Regions from separate parts of the Arthrobacter methylotrophus genome, predicted to be linked through region 4. Evidence: riboswitches for the same ligand, from Rfam matches in the RefSeq annotation. Region 4 holds a riboswitch; each other region holds the start of a gene.
What was found. A riboswitch is a leader RNA that binds a small molecule or an ion and turns the genes downstream of it on or off. The one in region 4 is predicted to bind glycine.
Positions count from the first base shown of each region.

Region 1: linked by a shared signal. The riboswitch ahead of ABD884_RS23870 (glycine dehydrogenase (aminomethyl-transferring)) and the one ahead of gcvP (aminomethyl-transferring glycine dehydrogenase) in region 4 are both predicted to bind glycine.
Region 2: linked by a shared signal. The riboswitch ahead of lipA (lipoyl synthase) and the one ahead of gcvP (aminomethyl-transferring glycine dehydrogenase) in region 4 are both predicted to bind glycine.
Region 3: linked by a shared signal. The riboswitch ahead of lipA (lipoyl synthase) and the one ahead of gcvP (aminomethyl-transferring glycine dehydrogenase) in region 4 are both predicted to bind glycine.

Region 1 is NZ_BAABED010000001.1:4,634,871-4,638,970, forward strand. Features, by position in the region: gene ABD884_RS23855 (PucR family transcriptional regulator) at 1-136, shown strand, start outside; gene cycA (D-serine/D-alanine/glycine transporter) at 165-1,640, opposite strand; gene ABD884_RS23865 (hypothetical protein) at 1,644-1,805, opposite strand; glycine riboswitch at 1,788-1,885, opposite strand; glycine riboswitch at 2,080-2,194, shown strand; partial or broken gene ABD884_RS23870 (glycine dehydrogenase (aminomethyl-transferring)) at 2,273-2,675, shown strand; partial or broken gene ABD884_RS23875 (serine hydroxymethyltransferase) at 2,678-2,981, shown strand; gene ABD884_RS23880 (FUSC family protein) at 3,075-4,100, shown strand, end outside.
Region 2 is NZ_BAABED010000001.1:47,556-51,655, forward strand. Features, by position in the region: gene ABD884_RS00245 (anti-sigma factor family protein) at 1-718, shown strand, start outside; gene ABD884_RS00250 (methylenetetrahydrofolate reductase) at 758-1,570, opposite strand; gene lipA (lipoyl synthase) at 1,588-2,622, opposite strand; glycine riboswitch at 2,672-2,777, opposite strand; glycine riboswitch at 2,779-2,876, opposite strand; gene trmB (tRNA (guanosine(46)-N7)-methyltransferase TrmB) at 2,999-3,934, opposite strand; gene ABD884_RS00265 (MFS transporter) at 4,013-4,100, shown strand, end outside.
Region 3 is NZ_BAABED010000001.1:4,906,164-4,910,263, forward strand. Features, by position in the region: gene ABD884_RS25210 (methylenetetrahydrofolate reductase) at 1-645, opposite strand, end outside; partial or broken gene lipA (lipoyl synthase) at 663-1,695, opposite strand; glycine riboswitch at 1,745-1,850, opposite strand; glycine riboswitch at 1,852-1,948, opposite strand; partial or broken gene trmB (tRNA (guanosine(46)-N7)-methyltransferase TrmB) at 2,070-3,000, opposite strand; partial or broken gene ABD884_RS25225 (MFS transporter) at 3,079-3,578, shown strand; gene ABD884_RS25230 (hypothetical protein) at 3,812-4,100, shown strand, end outside.
Region 4 is NZ_BAABED010000001.1:3,554,161-3,558,260, forward strand. Features, by position in the region: gene gcvP (aminomethyl-transferring glycine dehydrogenase) at 1-2,088, opposite strand, end outside; glycine riboswitch at 2,140-2,273, opposite strand; glycine riboswitch at 2,275-2,372, opposite strand; gene ABD884_RS18385 (TetR/AcrR family transcriptional regulator) at 2,575-3,123, opposite strand; gene ABD884_RS18390 (MFS transporter) at 3,193-4,100, shown strand, end outside.

The sequences.
Region 1 (4,100 bases), 1.1 Mb from region 4:
CCTCTTCGCCCACCGGCAAACCGTCATCTACCGTATCCGGAAAATCGGCGAATTGACGGGGCTGGACATGGGCGAAACGTCCACGTTGGCGCAGCTTTGGTTTGCTCTCCAGATTCACGAGGCCATGCATCAGTAGGCTCTCCTGCCGGGGCGTGCGGCTTGGGTCAGGGAAGAGCGGCGGCCTGGTTCGCGGCATCCTGCTCGGACTCGAGTTCTTCCTGGAATCTTGCGTACCGGGCCAAATGGGTGCTACGGCGCCGTAGGAAGAACCATGCGACGCCGAGCATGATGAACCATGCCGGGGTCGCCAAGAGCGCCACGAGGGTATCGGGCTGCGTTGTCAGGGTCCACAGGACAAAGCCGAAGAACGCGAACACTACCCAGACCATCACGATGCCACCGGGCATCTTGAACTTCGAGGTATCGTGCAAATGCGGGCGACGACGGCGGTAGGCGAGGTAGCTGGCCATGATGATCGACCACACGAAGACGAAGCAGACGGCCGACACGGTGGTCACCATGTCGAACGCCTTGCCGATGTCCTGTCCGGCGTACATCAGAACGACGCCGGACAGCAGCAGAACGCAGGACAGGAACAAGGCGTTGCGGGGGACCTTTCGGCGGGAAAGGCCGCTGAACACGGCGGGCGCGTCACCCTCCTGGGCCAGGCCGTAGACCATGCGGGACGTGGAGTAGATGCCGGAGTTGGCCGATGACATGGCCGAGCTGAGCACCACGAGGTTCACCACGGTGGCGGCGGCACCCAGTCCAGCAAGGGAGAACATAGCGATGAACGGGCTGTGGCCGGCGGCGAACTGGGTCCAAGGAGTGACGGACATCAGGATGATGAGGGCGCCCACGTAGAAGAGGAGCACGCGCACCGGGATGGAGTTGATCGCTCTGGGCAGGTTCTTCTCCGGGTCCTTCGCTTCTGCGGCGGTGGTGCCTACCAGCTCAATGCCGACGAACGCGAAGACTGCGATCTGGAAGCCGGCCACGAAACCCATGAACTCGTTCGGGAAGAAGCCCCCGTGGCTCCATAAGTTGCTGAAGCTTGCCGGTCCGGCGCCGGACCGGAACCCGCTGAAGATCATGAACAGGCCAACCACGATCAGGGCGGCGATCGCGATGATCTTGATGAGTGCGAACCAGAATTCGGTCTCGCCGAACGCCTTTACCGTGGTCAGGTTCAGGAGCAACAGGATGGCGATGGTCGCCAGGCCAGGAACCCATAGCGGGAGGCCCGGCCAGAGTTCCTTTGAGTAACCGGCGATGGCAATGACATCCGCGATGCCGGTGATCACCCAGCAAAACCAGTAGGTCCAGCCAGTGAAGAAACCTGCCCACGGACCCAGGAGGTCCGCGGCAAAATCGCTGAAGGACTTGTAGTGCAAGTTGGACAGCAGCAGTTCGCCCATGGCGCGCATGACGAAGAACAGCATGAAGCCGATGATCATGTAGACGAAGATGACCGAGGGGCCGGCCGCGGAAATGGTCTTGCCCGAACCCATGAACAGACCAGTGCCGATCGCCCCGCCGATAGCAATCAGCTGGATGTGCCGGTTGCTGAGCTGGCGGTCAAGATGTGGTGTTTCGACGGCTTTGGCGGGCGGGTGATGAATCGTCAAGAGGAACTCCATCGTTCAAGTGACACCAAAGGCGCCACGATGATTCGGGGTTCCTCCCCGCACTGTCTTGGACCTGAGAGATTCCGCAGCGCCGTGCTTTCGCATGGTTCCGCTTGCCCCGTCGGTGAGCCCGGTTGCCGGGCTGCTTTCCAGAGTTGCCTCGCCGCGGCGGTACATGGGCCTGAGAGTTTCCTGGGGAGGATTTGCTCCTACGGCGCCTACTGAATGTACCGGCAGGGCTCTCCCGCCGCAGATCATAAGCAGTATTCAGTTGGGTGAAGAGAATCGCGGATGTGGAGGATCGGCCCTTCCGGGTGGCCACCGATTCAGTGTGGGATAGCTCACCAAGAAATGTCAATTCCGCCTTTGTTTCGTCACCTAGGTGCCCGCTGAGTGCCGTTTTCGAACCAGATGTTGCCCCGACTCTGACCTTGTGTGTATGGTGTGAGCCGAATCACCCTCTGGAAAGCAGCAAGGCTCCGGCCTGGCTCACCGACGGTGCAAGCGCAACACAAGGTGACAATGTGTTCTGCGGAATCTCTCAGGTCCAAGACAGTGCGGGGAGGAACCCAATCCAAGCCGTGCCACTGTGGCCGGTCCTATCTTGGAGTTCCTCGTGACTGTTCAATCAACCCTCACCGCTTTTGGCCAACGCCTCCTTGCTGGACGAAGCGACCGCCGTGGCCGAAGCGGTGTTGATGATGCGCAGGGCGAACAAGAACAAGTCCGCTCATGATGGTAAGACCGTCCTTGACGCCGACTGCTTCGGGCCGGGTGTTCGATCACTCTGCCGTGATCGCCGCCGCGAATGAACGCGGCGCTTTGGTCACGGTTGCCGCTGATCTTTTGGCGCCGACCTTGATTTTGGCGCCGACCTTGATCATGCCTCCAGGCGAGCAGGGCGCCGACATCGCCGTCGGCTCCACGCAGCGCTTCGGCGTTCCGCTGTTCTTCGGCGGCCCGCACGCGGCCTACATCGCCGTCCAGAAGGGCCTTGAACGCTCGATGCCGGGCCGCCTGGTGGGCGTTTCCAAGGACGACGCCGGGCCGAGTTCAAGGAACGCCAGGAGCGTGTTCTGGCCGGTGCCCGGATCCTGGCCGACGTGACTGCGAAGGACCGCGACGCGGTTCCGTTCGACCCGCGCCCGCCCATGGTCACGTCCGGTCTGCGGATCGGCACCCCGGCACTGGCCACGCGCGGCTTCGGCGAAGCGGCGTTCCGCGAGGTTGCGGACATCATTGCCCAGGCACTGATCGCCGACGCCGACGCCGACCTTTTCCGGCCTGCGTCACCGCGTGGAGGCCCTCGCCGCCGCGCACCCGCTCTACCCGGGCGTCGCGAACCTTAGCTGATGGAGAAGCCCGGCGCCCGGAGCGTAAGATTCGAAACGGACGCCAGCGCCGCCGTCGTACTTCTTGACCCTGCGATGAGAGGCAAGCCGCGACGTGAACGCCTTGGCAGAGATGTTCAGGATCGGTCCCGGCAACAAGGACCATTACCCGGCTGTGCGCTGTGCCGTGGGCGTCTTCCTGCCGTTGATCATCCTCGTGTTGTTCGGACGGCTGGACCTTGTGGTTTTCGCCAGTTTTGCTGCGTTCACCAATATTTATGGCCGCAACGAGCCCCACAGCCACCGTTTTCGAAGCCAACTCCGGGCAGGTTCGTTGCTGCTGGGCATCATCCTGCTCGCTACTTTGACGGCCAGGGCTGCGCAGGGCTCCGACGCGTACGTGTGGATCCTCACGATCGGCACCACGTTGGTTGCTGCGCTTTGCTCCGTGACGACTGCGCTGTGGCGGCTTCGACCGGCAGGTTCCCTCTTCCACATTTTCGCTTTTGCTGCGATCGCCTCCGTGCCCCAGCAGCCGCCCCTCTGGGAAGGGATGCTGGCTGCCGTTTTGACTGCGGTGTTGGCGTTGCTGATCGGAATGTCTGCGCGGGTGGTCCCAAGCCACCGGACGCCGTGGAAGCGACCGCCGGCGGATCGGTTGTTGCCGCAGGAAATCCGGGCAGCGTGGCTGGAAGGCTTGGGCTACTTCGTGGCTGCCGGGCTGGCCGGGACGCTTGCCACCTTGGTTGGGCAGTGGCTCGGGTTCGGACACGGCTATTGGGCCATGGTGGCGGCAGTGGTTCCCCTGGTAGGGCGCAGTACCCGGCATCGGATGCAACGGGGAATCCAGAGGATCGTTGGGACCCTGCTCGGTTTACTGGTGTTGGCCGGAATCCTCTGGCTCGGCCCAGCGCCATGGCAGATGGTGTTGGTGATTGCCGCATGCCAGTTCGGTGCTGAGCTCTTCATTGCCCGCCAATATCTTGTGGCACAGATATTCGTCACGCCGCTGGCGCTCATTTCCACTCTGCTGGTTGCCAACGTCCCGCCGGGGCTCCTCCTGCGGGACCGCGTCGTGGAGACCGTCATCGGGGCCGCCGTCGGCGTGGCTGTCGTCGTGGCGCCCGCGGCATGGTCCCGG
Region 2 (4,100 bases), 3.5 Mb from region 4:
GCTGGGCGCCTACCTGCTCGGCGGCTTGGAGCCCTCCGAAGCCCGAGCCTTCGAGGCGCACCTGGAAGCCTGCACGGATTGCAGGGGCGAGCTGGCCGAGCTGGAGAGCCTCCCGGCGCTCCTCGATGCCGTCCCCGTGCCCGACGCCGTCGCGCTCGCCGCCGGGCGCAGCGCCCTCGAGCCCCCTGCCGCGGCGCAATCCGCTGCACAGCCCTCCTGGTCGACGCCGGCCCCCTCCGACGCTCGCTCACTTTTGGGGGCCTTTTCCGAAACGCTCCCGCAGCCGATCGTTCTGAAAATGGCCGCGCGACGCCGGAAATCCCGACGCCGGTGGATCGCCCTGGTGAGTGGGGTGGCCGCCGCGTGCCTTGGCTTGGGCATCCTGGCCGGGCCGGCGCTGAACCAGCCACCCAAGCCTGACGCCAGCTACTCCGTGCAGACCGACAACGGCTTGGAACTCTCAGTGGGGCTCGTCAGGAAATCGTGGGGAACCGAGTTGCAGCTGGAAGGCCGCAGCATGCCGTTGCAAGGCACGATGTACCTGTGGGTCAAGGGCCGCGATGGCACGGAGGAGATGGCTTGCGGCTGGACCGCGACGTCCAGCGGACACATCAAGGTGACGGGCGCGACGCCGGTCCAGCTCGCCGGGATCTCGGGTGTGGAACTCCGTGACGATGCCCAAAAGACGGTCGCCGTCATTTCGGTCCCGGGAAGCTAGGGGTTCCCGGGACCTGGTCGGCCGGCGGCTCCCAGCCGGCTACGAGGGTGCTGCTCCGCTGGCAGCCGGATCGGGCAGATCGCTTCGCTCCCAGGCGGGCATGTCCAGTCGGTTGAAGCTATAGAGATGGATTCCCGAGATACCTTCAGGCTGCGCCATGAGCTCGGAAACCAGGCTTCCCGGTGAGTACCTGTCCCCGCTCAGCAGCTTGCGGGCAAGAGTTCCTTTGCTGCTGAGGAACTTCAGGGAGGTCCCAACGCCGATCTGGGTTGCCAGGGCCAGCAGTTTGGTCCGCGGAACGGCTCCGGGCACCCCTGCCCACACCGGCAGTTTCACGCCCTCGCGACGCAAGAGTGCTGCGTAGTCGAGGATTTTCGGGGCGGAAAAGCACATCTGCGTGACCACGTGGGTGGCCAAGTGTTGTTTGGTCAACAAGGCATCCAGCAGGTCCAGCCCGCTCACTGAAGGGTGGCCCTCCGGGTAGCCGGCAATGCCCGCCGTGATCCTACCGCCGGAATGTTCCGCGATGTCCTCCAACAGGGGGAGGGAGGACGCATAAGGGCCGGCGCCTTGCTGTCCGTCTCCGCCGATGGCAAAGACCTCAGTGATCCCGGCAGCCTCGCAGTCCCGGAGGATGCCTGAAAGCTGAGCCCGGTCCACCAGCCGCCGTGCCGCGAGGTGCGGAATCACGTTGTAGCCGAGCAAACCGAGCCGGACCGCTGTCGCCATGGTCTGTGCGATCCCGTGATGGGGCAAGCACGTAATGGTGAGCGTTGTGGAAAGCGGCACCTCGGCCTGGACTTTCTCGACGATTCCGTCTGAGGGAATGATTTCAATCCGCGTGGGGAACATGCTGGGGTCCTTACGGATCAGGCCGTCGCATGGTGTGCGAGGAGGGTGCGGGCTTCCTGGCGGGTGGTGCCGGAGTCCTGGATGCCTTCGGCGATGTGGGCAATGTGCTCTAAGTGCACCGGGATCTCGCGGCCTTTCTTGCGCATCGCGGTGGCCCAGAGGCGGCCGGCGCGGTAGGAGGAGCGGACCAGGGGGCCGGACATGACGCCGAGGAAGCCGATTTCCTCGGCTTCGGTGGCGAGGTCGACGAATTCCTGGGGTTTGACCCAGCGGTCCACGGGCAGGTGCCGTTCGGAGGGGCGCAGGTATTGGGTGATGGTGATCAGGTCGCAGCCCGCGGCGTGCAGGTCTGCCAGGGCTTCGGAGATTTCTTCGCGGGTTTCGCCCATGCCCAGGATCAGGTTGGATTTGGTGACCATGCCGCGGGCCCGGCCCTGGGTGATGACGTCCAGGGAGCGGTCGTAGCGGAACGCGGGGCGGATGCGTTTGAAGATCCGGGGCACGGTTTCGACGTTGTGCGCGAAGACTTCCGGGTTCGAGTCGCAGATCGCGTTGATGTGTTCGGGTTTGCCGGAGAAGTCCGGAATGAGCAGTTCGACGCCGGTGCCGGGGTTCAGTTCGTGGATCTTGCGGACGGTTTCGGCGTAGAGCCAGACGCCTTCGTCGGCGAGGTCGTCGCGGGCCACGCCGGTCACGGTGGCGTAGCGCAGGGCCATGGACTGGACGGAGCGGGCGACCTTGGTGGGTTCGAACATGTCCACCGGTGAGGGTTTGCCGGTGTCGATCTGGCAGAAGTCGCAGCGGCGGGTGCATTCGGAGCCGCCGATCAGGAAGGTCGCTTCCTTGTCTTCCCAGCATTCGAAGATGTTAGGGCAGCCGGCTTCCTCGCAGACGGTGTGCAGGCCTTCCTTTTTCACGAGGTTCTTCAGGCCCACGAATTCCGGGCCCATCTGGACCTTGGCCTTGATCCATTCGGGCTTGCGTTCGACCGGGACGGCTTTATTGCGCTGTTCAACGCGCAGCAGCTTACGGCCTTCAGGTGCCAGGGTCATGAGGAACTCCATAATTCAGGTGGCGCGGACGCACCACGATGATTCGGTCCCTCCCCGCTCTGTCTTGGACCTGAGAGATTCCGCGTCCGCTGCTTTCGCAGCCGCCCGCTTGCACCGTCGGTGAGTCCGGTTGCCCGGCCTGCTTTCCAGAGTTGCCTTGCCGCGGCGGTACGTGGGCCTGAGAGATTCCTGGGGAGGATTTGCTCCTACGGCGCCTGCTGAACGTACCGGCAGGACTCTCCCGCCGCAGATCATAAGCACGTGCCACCCTTCGGTGACACGTCTCACATGGTATCCGGTGCCCGGACGGCACGCAATGAGGGGGACCGAGGGTGACCAGACTGCGTGCTCGCGACTAGCCCGCATCGTGTTGTGACTAGATCTTGCGGTAGCTGAGGTCGAAGATCATGCGTCCGGCCTCGTGGGCCTTGTTTTCGAAGCTGGTGCGGATCCGGCCATCGAAACGCGGAGCCCACCCACCCACGTGATCCACACCCTCATTGGGGCCCGTATGTTCGGTGCTGACCGGTGCGCGGCCTTCCTTGACGGGGGCCCCTCCCACCATGGATTCGACGCCGGATTCCCAGACCTGGGTAAGGGGGCTTTCCGCGCCGGTCCGCTCGCCGTCGTGCAGGTTCTCAAACTCAGTGGAGCCGGCGAGGACTTCGCGGACGTGAACGGCGTAGTTGGACCAGTCGGTGGCGATCCGCCACAGGCCACCCTTTTTGAGGGACCGTGCCGCGAGTTCGGCGAACGCCGGTTGGATGAGGCGGCGTTTGTGGTGCCGCGACTTGTGCCACGGGTCCGGGAAAAAGACCCACAGCTCGCTGACCGAGCCCGCCGGGAGCATGGTGGCCAGGACCTCCGGGGCGTTGGCTTCGACCACCCTCACGTTGCTGAGGCCACGGCTGTTGATCTTGATCATGGTGTTGGCTAGTCCGGGCGTGTAGACCTCCACGGCGAGGAAATCCTTGTCCGGGTTTTCCTCTGCTGCATGGCACACGGCGTCGCCAAGTCCCGAGCCGATTTCGACGATCAGCGGCGCCTCGCGCCCGAACTCCGCTTCGGCGTCGAACACGTAATCCGGGTGCACCGAGGTGTTGGCGACATGCCGTGGAACCTGGACGGCCCAGCGGTCCGAGTGCTCTTCCCACGCGGCCTGGCGGCGGCCCTGAAGGCGCGTCCCGCGGCGCACAAAACTGACCGGCCGGCCGCCATAGGTGCCGAAGGAGGCTTGGGTGCCAGGGGTCACAGGGCGCGAGGACTGCGGTGTTTCGTGGGAAGTTTCGGGGGAATCTGGGGTTTCACTCATCCACTCCAGAATACCGTCGCCGGGAGAAGGGCCGGCGGGCGGAACCTGCGTATGTGGACAAACTGCCAGAATGGGGTAGTGACCCCTGCTTCAAGCGCCCCCAAGAACACCAGCCAGCACTTCGGCGTCGCCGAGATCCTCGTCGACGCCGAGATTGACGATCTTC
Region 3 (4,100 bases), 1.4 Mb from region 4:
CTTGCGGGCAAGAGTTCCTTTGCTGCTGAGGAACTTCAGGGAGGTCCCAACGCCGATCTGGGTTGCCAGGGCCAGCAGTTTGGTCCGCGGAACGGCTCCGGGCACCCCTGCCCACACCGGCAGTTTCACGCCCTCGCGACGCAAGAGTGCTGCGTAGTCGAGGATTTTCGGGGCGGAAAAGCACATCTGCGTGACCACGTGGGTGGCCAAGTGTTGTTTGGTCAACAAGGCATCCAGCAGGTCCAGCCCGCTCACTGAAGGGTGGCCCTCCGGGTAGCCGGCAATGCCCGCCGTGATCCTACCGCCGGAATGTTCCGCGATGTCCTCCAACAGGGGGAGGGAGGACGCATAAGGGCCGGCGCCTTGCTGTCCGTCTCCGCCGATGGCAAAGACCTCAGTGATCCCGGCAGCCTCGCAGTCCCGGAGGATGCCTGAAAGCTGAGCCCGGTCCACCAGCCGCCGTGCCGCGAGGTGCGGAATCACGTTGTAGCCGAGCAAACCGAGCCGGACCGCTGTCGCCATGGTCTGTGCGATCCCGTGATGGGGCAAGCACGTAATGGTGAGCGTTGTGGAAAGCGGCACCTCGGCCTGGACTTTCTCGACGATTCCGTCTGAGGGAATGATTTCAATCCGCGTGGGGAACATGCTGGGGTCCTTACGGATCAGGCCGTCGCATGGTGTGCGAGGAGGGTGCGGGCTTCCTGGCGGGTGGTGCCGGAGTCCTGGATGCCTTCGGCGATGTGGGCAATGTGCTCTAAGTGCACCGGGATCTCGCGGCCTTTCTTGCGCATCGCGGTGGCCCAGAGGCGGCCGGCGCGGTAGGAGGAGCGGACCAGGGGGCCGGACATGACGCCGAGGAAGCCGATTTCCTCGGCTTCGGTGGCGAGGTCGACGAATTCCTGGGGTTTGACCCAGCGGTCCACGGGCAGGTGCCGTTCGGAGGGGCGCAGGTATTGGGTGATGGTGATCAGGTCGCAGCCCGCGGCGTGCAGGTCTGCCAGGGCTTCGGAGATTTCTTCGCGGGTTTCGCCCATGCCCAGGATCAGGTTGGATTTGGTGACCATGCCGCGGGCCCGGCCCTGGGTGATGACGTCCAGGGAGCGGTCGTAGCGGAACGCGGGGCGGATGCGTTTGAAGATCCGGGGCACGGTTTCGACGTTGTGCGCGAAGACTTCCGGTTCGAGTCGCAGATCGCGTTGATGTGTTCGGGTTTGCCGGAGAAGTCCGGAATGAGCAGTTCGACGCCGGTGCCGGGGTTCAGTTCGTGGATCTTGCGGACGGTTTCGGCGTAGAGCCAGACGCCTTCGTCGGCGAGGTCGTCGCGGGCCACGCCGGTCACGGTGGCGTAGCGCAGGGCCATGGACTGGACGGAGCGGGCGACCTTGGTGGGTTCGAACATGTCCACCGGTGAGGTTTGCCGGTGTCGATCTGGCAGAAGTCGCAGCGGCGGGTGCATTCGGAGCCGCCGATCAGGAAGGTCGCTTCCTTGTCTTCCCAGCATTCGAAGATGTTAGGGCAGCCGGCTTCCTCGCAGACGGTGTGCAGGCCTTCCTTTTTCACGAGGTTCTTCAGGCCCACGAATTCCGGGCCCATCTGGACCTTGGCCTTGATCCATTCGGGCTTGCGTTCGACCGGGACGGCTTTATTGCGCTGTTCAACGCGCAGCAGCTTACGGCCTTCAGGTGCCAGGGTCATGAGGAACTCCATAATTCAGGTGGCGCGGACGCACCACGATGATTCGGTCCCTCCCCGCTCTGTCTTGGACCTGAGAGATTCCGCGTCCGCTGCTTTCGCAGCCGCCCGCTTGCACCGTCGGTGAGTCCGGTTGCCCGGCCTGCTTTCCAGAGTTGCCTTGCCGCGGCGGTACGTGGGCCTGAGAGATTCCTGGGAGGATTTGCTCCTACGGCGCCTGCTGAACGTACCGGCAGGACTCTCCCGCCGCAGATCATAAGCACGTGCCACCCTTCGGTGACACGTCTCACATGGTATCCGGTGCCCGGACGGCACGCAATGAGGGGGACCGAGGTGACCAGACTGCGTGCTCGCGACTAGCCCGCATCGTGTTGTGACTAGATCTTGCGGTAGCTGAGGTCGAAGATCATGCGTCCGGCCTCGTGGGCCTTGTTTTCGAAGCTGGTGCGGATCCGGCCATCGAAACGCGGAGCCCACCCACCCACGTGATCCACACCCTCATTGGGGCCCGTATGTTCGGTGCTGACCGGTGCGCGGCCTTCCTTGACGGGGGCCCCTCCCACCATGGATTCGACGCCGGATTCCCAGACCTGGGTAAGGGGCTTTCCGCGCCGGTCCGCTCGCCGTCGTGCAGGTTCTCAAACTCAGTGGAGCCGGCGAGGACTTCGCGGACGTGAACGGCGTAGTTGGACCAGTCGGTGGCGATCCGCCACAGGCCACCCTTTTTGAGGGACCGTGCCGCGAGTTCGGCGAACGCCGGTTGGATGAGGCGGCGTTTGTGGTGCCGCGACTTGTGCCACGGGTCCGGGAAAAAGACCCACAGCTCGCTGACCGAGCCGCCGGGAGCATGGTGGCCAGGACCTCCGGGGCGTTGGCTTCGACCACCCTCACGTTGCTGAGGCCACGGCTGTTGATCTTGATCATGGTGTTGGCTAGTCCGGGCGTGTAGACCTCCACGGCGAGGAAATCCTTGTCCGGGTTTTCCTCTGCTGCATGGCACACGGCGTCGCCAAGTCCCGAGCCGATTTCGACGATCAGCGGCGCCTCGCGCCCGAACTCCGCTTCGGCGTCGAACACGTAATCCGGGTGCACCGAGGTGTTGGCGACATGCCGTGGAACCTGGACGGCCCAGCGGTCCGAGTGCTCTTCCCACGCGGCCTGGCGGCGGCCCTGAAGGCGCGTCCCGCGGCGCACAAAACTGACCGGCCGGCCGCCATAGGTGCCGAAGGAGGCTTGGGTGCCAGGGTCACAGGGCGCGAGGACTGCGGTGTTTCGTGGGAAGTTTCGGGGAATCTGGGTTTCACTCATCCACTCCAGAATACCGTCGCCGGGAGAAGGGCCGGCGGGCGGAACCTGCGTATGTGGACAAACTGCCAGAATGGGGTAGTGACCCCTGCTTCAAGCGCCCCCAAGAACACCAGCCAGCACTTCGGCGTCGCCGAGATCCTCGTCGACGCCGAGATTGACGATCTTCCCGCCGCGGAGCCCACCCGGGTCACGGCGCGCCGCGGACCGGTCCTCCTGGGCATCTGCCTCGTGCTCATCGGGTTGAACTTGCGGACGGTGTTTTCGAGCTTCTCGGCGGTCCTTCCGGAAGTCACTGCCGACGCCGGACTGCCGGCTGGGCCGTGGTGGTCCTCACTACCGTACCGGTGACTTTGTTGGGGGTCTTCGCGCCGTTGGCTCCAATCCTGGCCCGTCGTTTCGGTGCCGAGAGGGTCTTGCTCGGTGCGATGGCCGTGCTGACCGGCGGGCTGCTCCTGCGTCCAGTGGACCTCGCCGGACTCGGGCATTTGCCGGCTCTGCTCGCGGGAACGGCCGCGTGCGGTGCTGCGATTTCCTTGTGCAACGTGTTGCTCCCCGGGGTGGTCAAACGCGATTTACCGGCAATGCCCTGATCGAACCGCCGGCGCCGTGCTACAGCTTCACCGGTGCCTACTGCGCGGTCCCGGCTTACGAAAACCGGCCGAAGTGGCTGTCGTGGTAAGCAGGCCGGCCCGTCGGCTCACAGAGAGCATAGGGACACCATGAAGCAAGGTAAGAAGTCCTGGGGCCGCCGTCGGGTGACGGCCGTGATTGCCGGTATCACCGGGCGTCGCGGCCGTCACCGTGGGTGCGGTTGCTCCTCATTAACACCGCCGCCGAGGGGACGCCGCAGGCCACCGGAATTCCGGCCTACGCTCCGGCCAACTCGGATACCCTCGTGGTGGCTCCGTACACGGAGAACTGGTGGGCGAAGATCACCGCCATGGCTCCACGGGAATTCATGCTCGATCAGATCACCCCTGACCATGATCTGAAAATCGCCCACATCGGCTACTCGCGCAGCCAGGACACGGTGGAACGTCCGGTTCCCGGCCCCTTGCGGGTGTTCTTCATCGAAGCGGCCGATGCGGCGGAGGCCGGCC
Region 4 (4,100 bases):
CAGGTTCAGGTGGGACACGTCGCCGCCGAACTTGCCCGGCTGGGCCAGGCCCACCAGGGCGTTCAGGTTGGCGCCGTCGATGTACACCTGGCCGCCGGCCGCGTGCACGGAGTCGCAGACCTCGCGCACGTCGGCGTCGTACACGCCGTGGGTGGACGGGTAGGTGATCATGATGGCCGAGAGGACGTCCTTGTGGGCCTCGATCTTGGCCTGCAGGTCCTCGTGGTCGATGGTGCCGTCAGCAGCGGTTGCCACCACCACCACCTTCATGCCGGCCAGCACTGCGGAAGCCGCGTTGGTGCCGTGGGCCGAGGCCGGGATGAGGCAGACGTTGCGCTGGTCATCGCCGCGCGAGCGGTGGTAGCCGCGAATCGCCAGAAGGCCCGCGAGTTCGCCTTGGGAACCGGCGTTGGGCTGGATGGAGACTTGGTCGTAGCCGGTGATCTCGGTCAGCTGGGACTCGAGGTCGGCGATCAGCTCACGCCAGCCTTCGGTCTGGGAGTCCGGAGCAAACGGGTGGATCGAGGCGAACTCCGGCCAGGAGATGGCTTCCATCTCGGCAGTGGCGTTCAGCTTCATGGTGCACGAACCCAACGGGATCATGGTGCGGTCCAGAGCGAGGTCGCGGTCCGAGAGCTTGCGGATGTAGCGCAGCAGCTGGGTTTCTGAACGGTGGGTGTTGAACACCGGGTGCTGCAGGTAATCGGAAGAACGTTCGACGGCGGCATCCAGGGCGAACCCCTCGCCGTCACTGGACACAGGGGCACCGAAGGCGGCGACAACGTCGGCGAGGATCGCCGTCGTCGTTGTTTCATCAACAGACACGCCGACCGTGTCGGCGTCGATACCGCGCAGGTTGATCCCCTTCGCTTCCGCAGAAGCGACGATCTCGGCAGCCTTGCCCGGGACCCGGACGGTGACGGTGTCGAAGAAGCTGCCGTGCAGAACCTCAAGGCCGGCGGCCTTCAAGGACGTGGCCAAGGTCCGAGCGTGGTTGTGGGCGGTTTCGGCGATCGCCTTCAGGCCGTCCGGGCCGTGGTAAACGGCGTACATCGAGGAGACGATGGCCAGCAGCGCCTGCGCGGTACAGATGTTGGACGTGGCCTTCTCGCGGCGGATGTGCTGCTCGCGGGTCTGCAGCGCCAGGCGATACGCGGGAGTCCCGGCGTCGTCCTTGGAAACTCCCACCAAGCGGCCCGGCATCGAGCGCTCGAGGCCCTTCTGGACGGCCATGTAGGCGGCGTGGGGGCCACCGAAGAACAGCGGAACGCCAAAGCGCTGGGTGGAACCGACGGCGATGTCGGCGCCCTGCTCGCCGGGAGGCGTGATCAGGGTGAGGGCCAGGAGGTCCGCGGCAACGGTGACGAGTGCGCCGCGTTCCTTGGCGGCGGCGATCACGGCGGAGTGGTCGAACACGCGGCCGGAAACGCCCGGCTGCTGGAGGACGATACCGTTGATGTCGCCGTCGGGCAGGCCTTGGGACAGATCGGCGATCTCGACCTCGAAGCCCAGCGCCTCGGCGCGGCCCTTGACGATGGCGATGGTCTGCGGGAGGCAGTCGGCGTCGAGGACGGTCTTGCCTGCGGCCGCGTTCTTGTTCTTGTTGGCCCTGCGCATCATGAGGACTGCCTCGGCGACGGCGGTGGCTTCGTCCAGCAAGGAGGCGTTGGCGATGGGCAGGCCCACGAGGTCCTGGACCATGGTCTGGAAGTTCAGCAGCGCCTCGAGGCGGCCCTGGGAAATCTCCGGCTGGTAGGGCGTGTAAGCCGTGTACCACGCTGGGGATTCGAGGACGTTCCGGCGGATCACCGGCGGAGTGACGGTGTCGTAGTAGCCCTGGCCGATCATCTGCACGGCCGTCTTGTTCTTGGCCGCCAGCTTGCGCAGTTCAGCGAGGACTTCGACCTCGCTGAGGGCGTCCTGGAGCCTTAGGGCGACGTCCTGGCGGATGTCGTTGGGAACCGCGGTGTCAACGAGCGAATCGACACTGTGGTATCCAACAGACTTGAGCATGACGTCAATGTCGGCTTGGCGCCGGGCGCCGATATGCCGGTCAACGAATGTGGTGGAGGTTGAACTAACCGTCACGAAGGAACTCCATTACTAAGGCGGCGTGGGTACGCCACAGCTAATCGGGTTCCTCCCCGCTCTGTATTGGACCTGAGAGTTTCCGCAAATCCGCGCTTTCGCACTGCTTCGCTTGCACCGTCGGTGAGCACAGCGCCGTCGGGTGTCACGGACACCGGTGGACAGCGTGCTGCTTTCCAGAGTTGCCTTGCCGCGGCGGTGCGTGGGCCTGAGAGATTCCTGGGGAGGATTTGCTCCTACGGCGCCTGCATCACATGCCTGCAGGACTCTCCCGCCGCAGATCAAAGGCGTATTCAGTTGTGTGAAATGACTGTGTGAATCGACCGTGGCTGCCGGTGACGACTGCCACAACTACCAATTGTCCTATGGACTGCCCGTGTCCGCAAATAATGTCATCGTCGTCGCCCGGCTTTCCCAACTAGCTCGCAGTTGTTGTCGCTTTGAGGGCTCAAAACGACGTTAACTGCGAGCTAGTTGGGCCGGCGCTTAGTTTCGGAGGCGTTCGACGGCGGCAAGCAGCGCACCGACGTCGGTGTTCCTCGCGCTGGCCTTGACTTCCGCATCGCCAGCGCCGCCTTCAAGCATCGCATTGAAGTAGAGCCCATCACCCATATATCGGACCGCCTTGGCCATCTCGGGGCCCACTTCCTCGGCGAGCACATCCAGCCATTGTTGCTGGATCCCGGCGAAGCGCCTGCGGGTTTCTTGATGCGCCACCTCCGCGAGCCGTGTGGCTGCCACAAACACCCGGTCCAAGGGGGTGTCCGCCCAAAGGGAGGACTTGATGAAGAACGCGGCCGCACCTTCGGGAGCTGCCTTCATTGCCTCGATGTCCTGTGCTGCCAGCCTGTCCATGCGTTCCAGCAAGGAGCTGATCATGGCTTCCTTGTTGGGGAAATGGTAGAGCAAGCCGCCTTTGGAGACTCCTGCGCGTTTGGCGACGGCGTCAAGGGTGGCAGCTCGCTCCCCCACCTCGATCAGCAGTGCTTCAAAGGCATCCAGGACAGCGTCCCGGGCAATAGGTTTTCGCGGCATGGTGTCCATCATCCCTCAGTTGGATACAGTAGATTGAAACTATACCGTCCAGACGGTATAGTAACGTTCATGTTCAGCCCGTCCACAACCCAGTACCCACGCATCCCCTCGACCCAGTCCGCCCCCTGGCGCGATTGGGCTGCCTTGACACTCCTGATGTTCCCCGTGCTGCTGGTGGCTGTGGACAATACCGCGCTCACATTTGCCCTGCCGGCAATCGCACGGACACTGGAGGTCGGCGGCGTGCAGTTGCTGTGGATCGTCGACGTCTATGCGCTGGTGCTGGCTGCGTTACTCGTGTCCATGGGCAACCTGGGAGACCGGATCGGCCGCCGCCGATTGCTGATGATCGGCAGCACTGGCTTCGCGGCCGTTTCCGCAGCCACCGCTTTCGCACCGTCAGCCGAATGGCTCATCGCCGGACGCGCTGGCATGGCGATCTTCGGAGCCATGCTCATGCCGTCCACGCTTTCCCTGATCCGCAACATCTTCCCGGACCCTAACCGCCGCCGTCTTGCCGTCGCGATATGGGCCGCGGGATTCTCCGGCGGCGCAGCGCTCGGGCCGATCTTCGGCGGCTGGCTCGTGGAGCACTTCTGGTGGGGAGCCGTCTTCCTGGTAGCCGTGCCCCTGCTACTGCCCCTGCTCGCCTTCGGCCCGGCTTTCATCCCCGAGTCCAAGGATCGCAATCCGGGCAAGCCGGACATCGCCAGCATTGTGCTATCCGTCCTGACCATGGCGCCCGTGGTCTATGGCGTCAAAGAGTTCGCAACGCACGGATTCGGGCCGGGACCTGCAACCTACATGGCGTTCGGCGTGGCTATGGGAATCGCTTTTGTCCGCAGGCAGCGCTCTTTGGCTTCTCCCATGCTGGACGTGAAGCTTTTCCGGAACAAGGTGTTCAGCACGGCGATCACCGCCAACGTCCTGTCCCTGTTCTCCATGACCGGCTTCATCTACTTCTTCGCACAGCATCT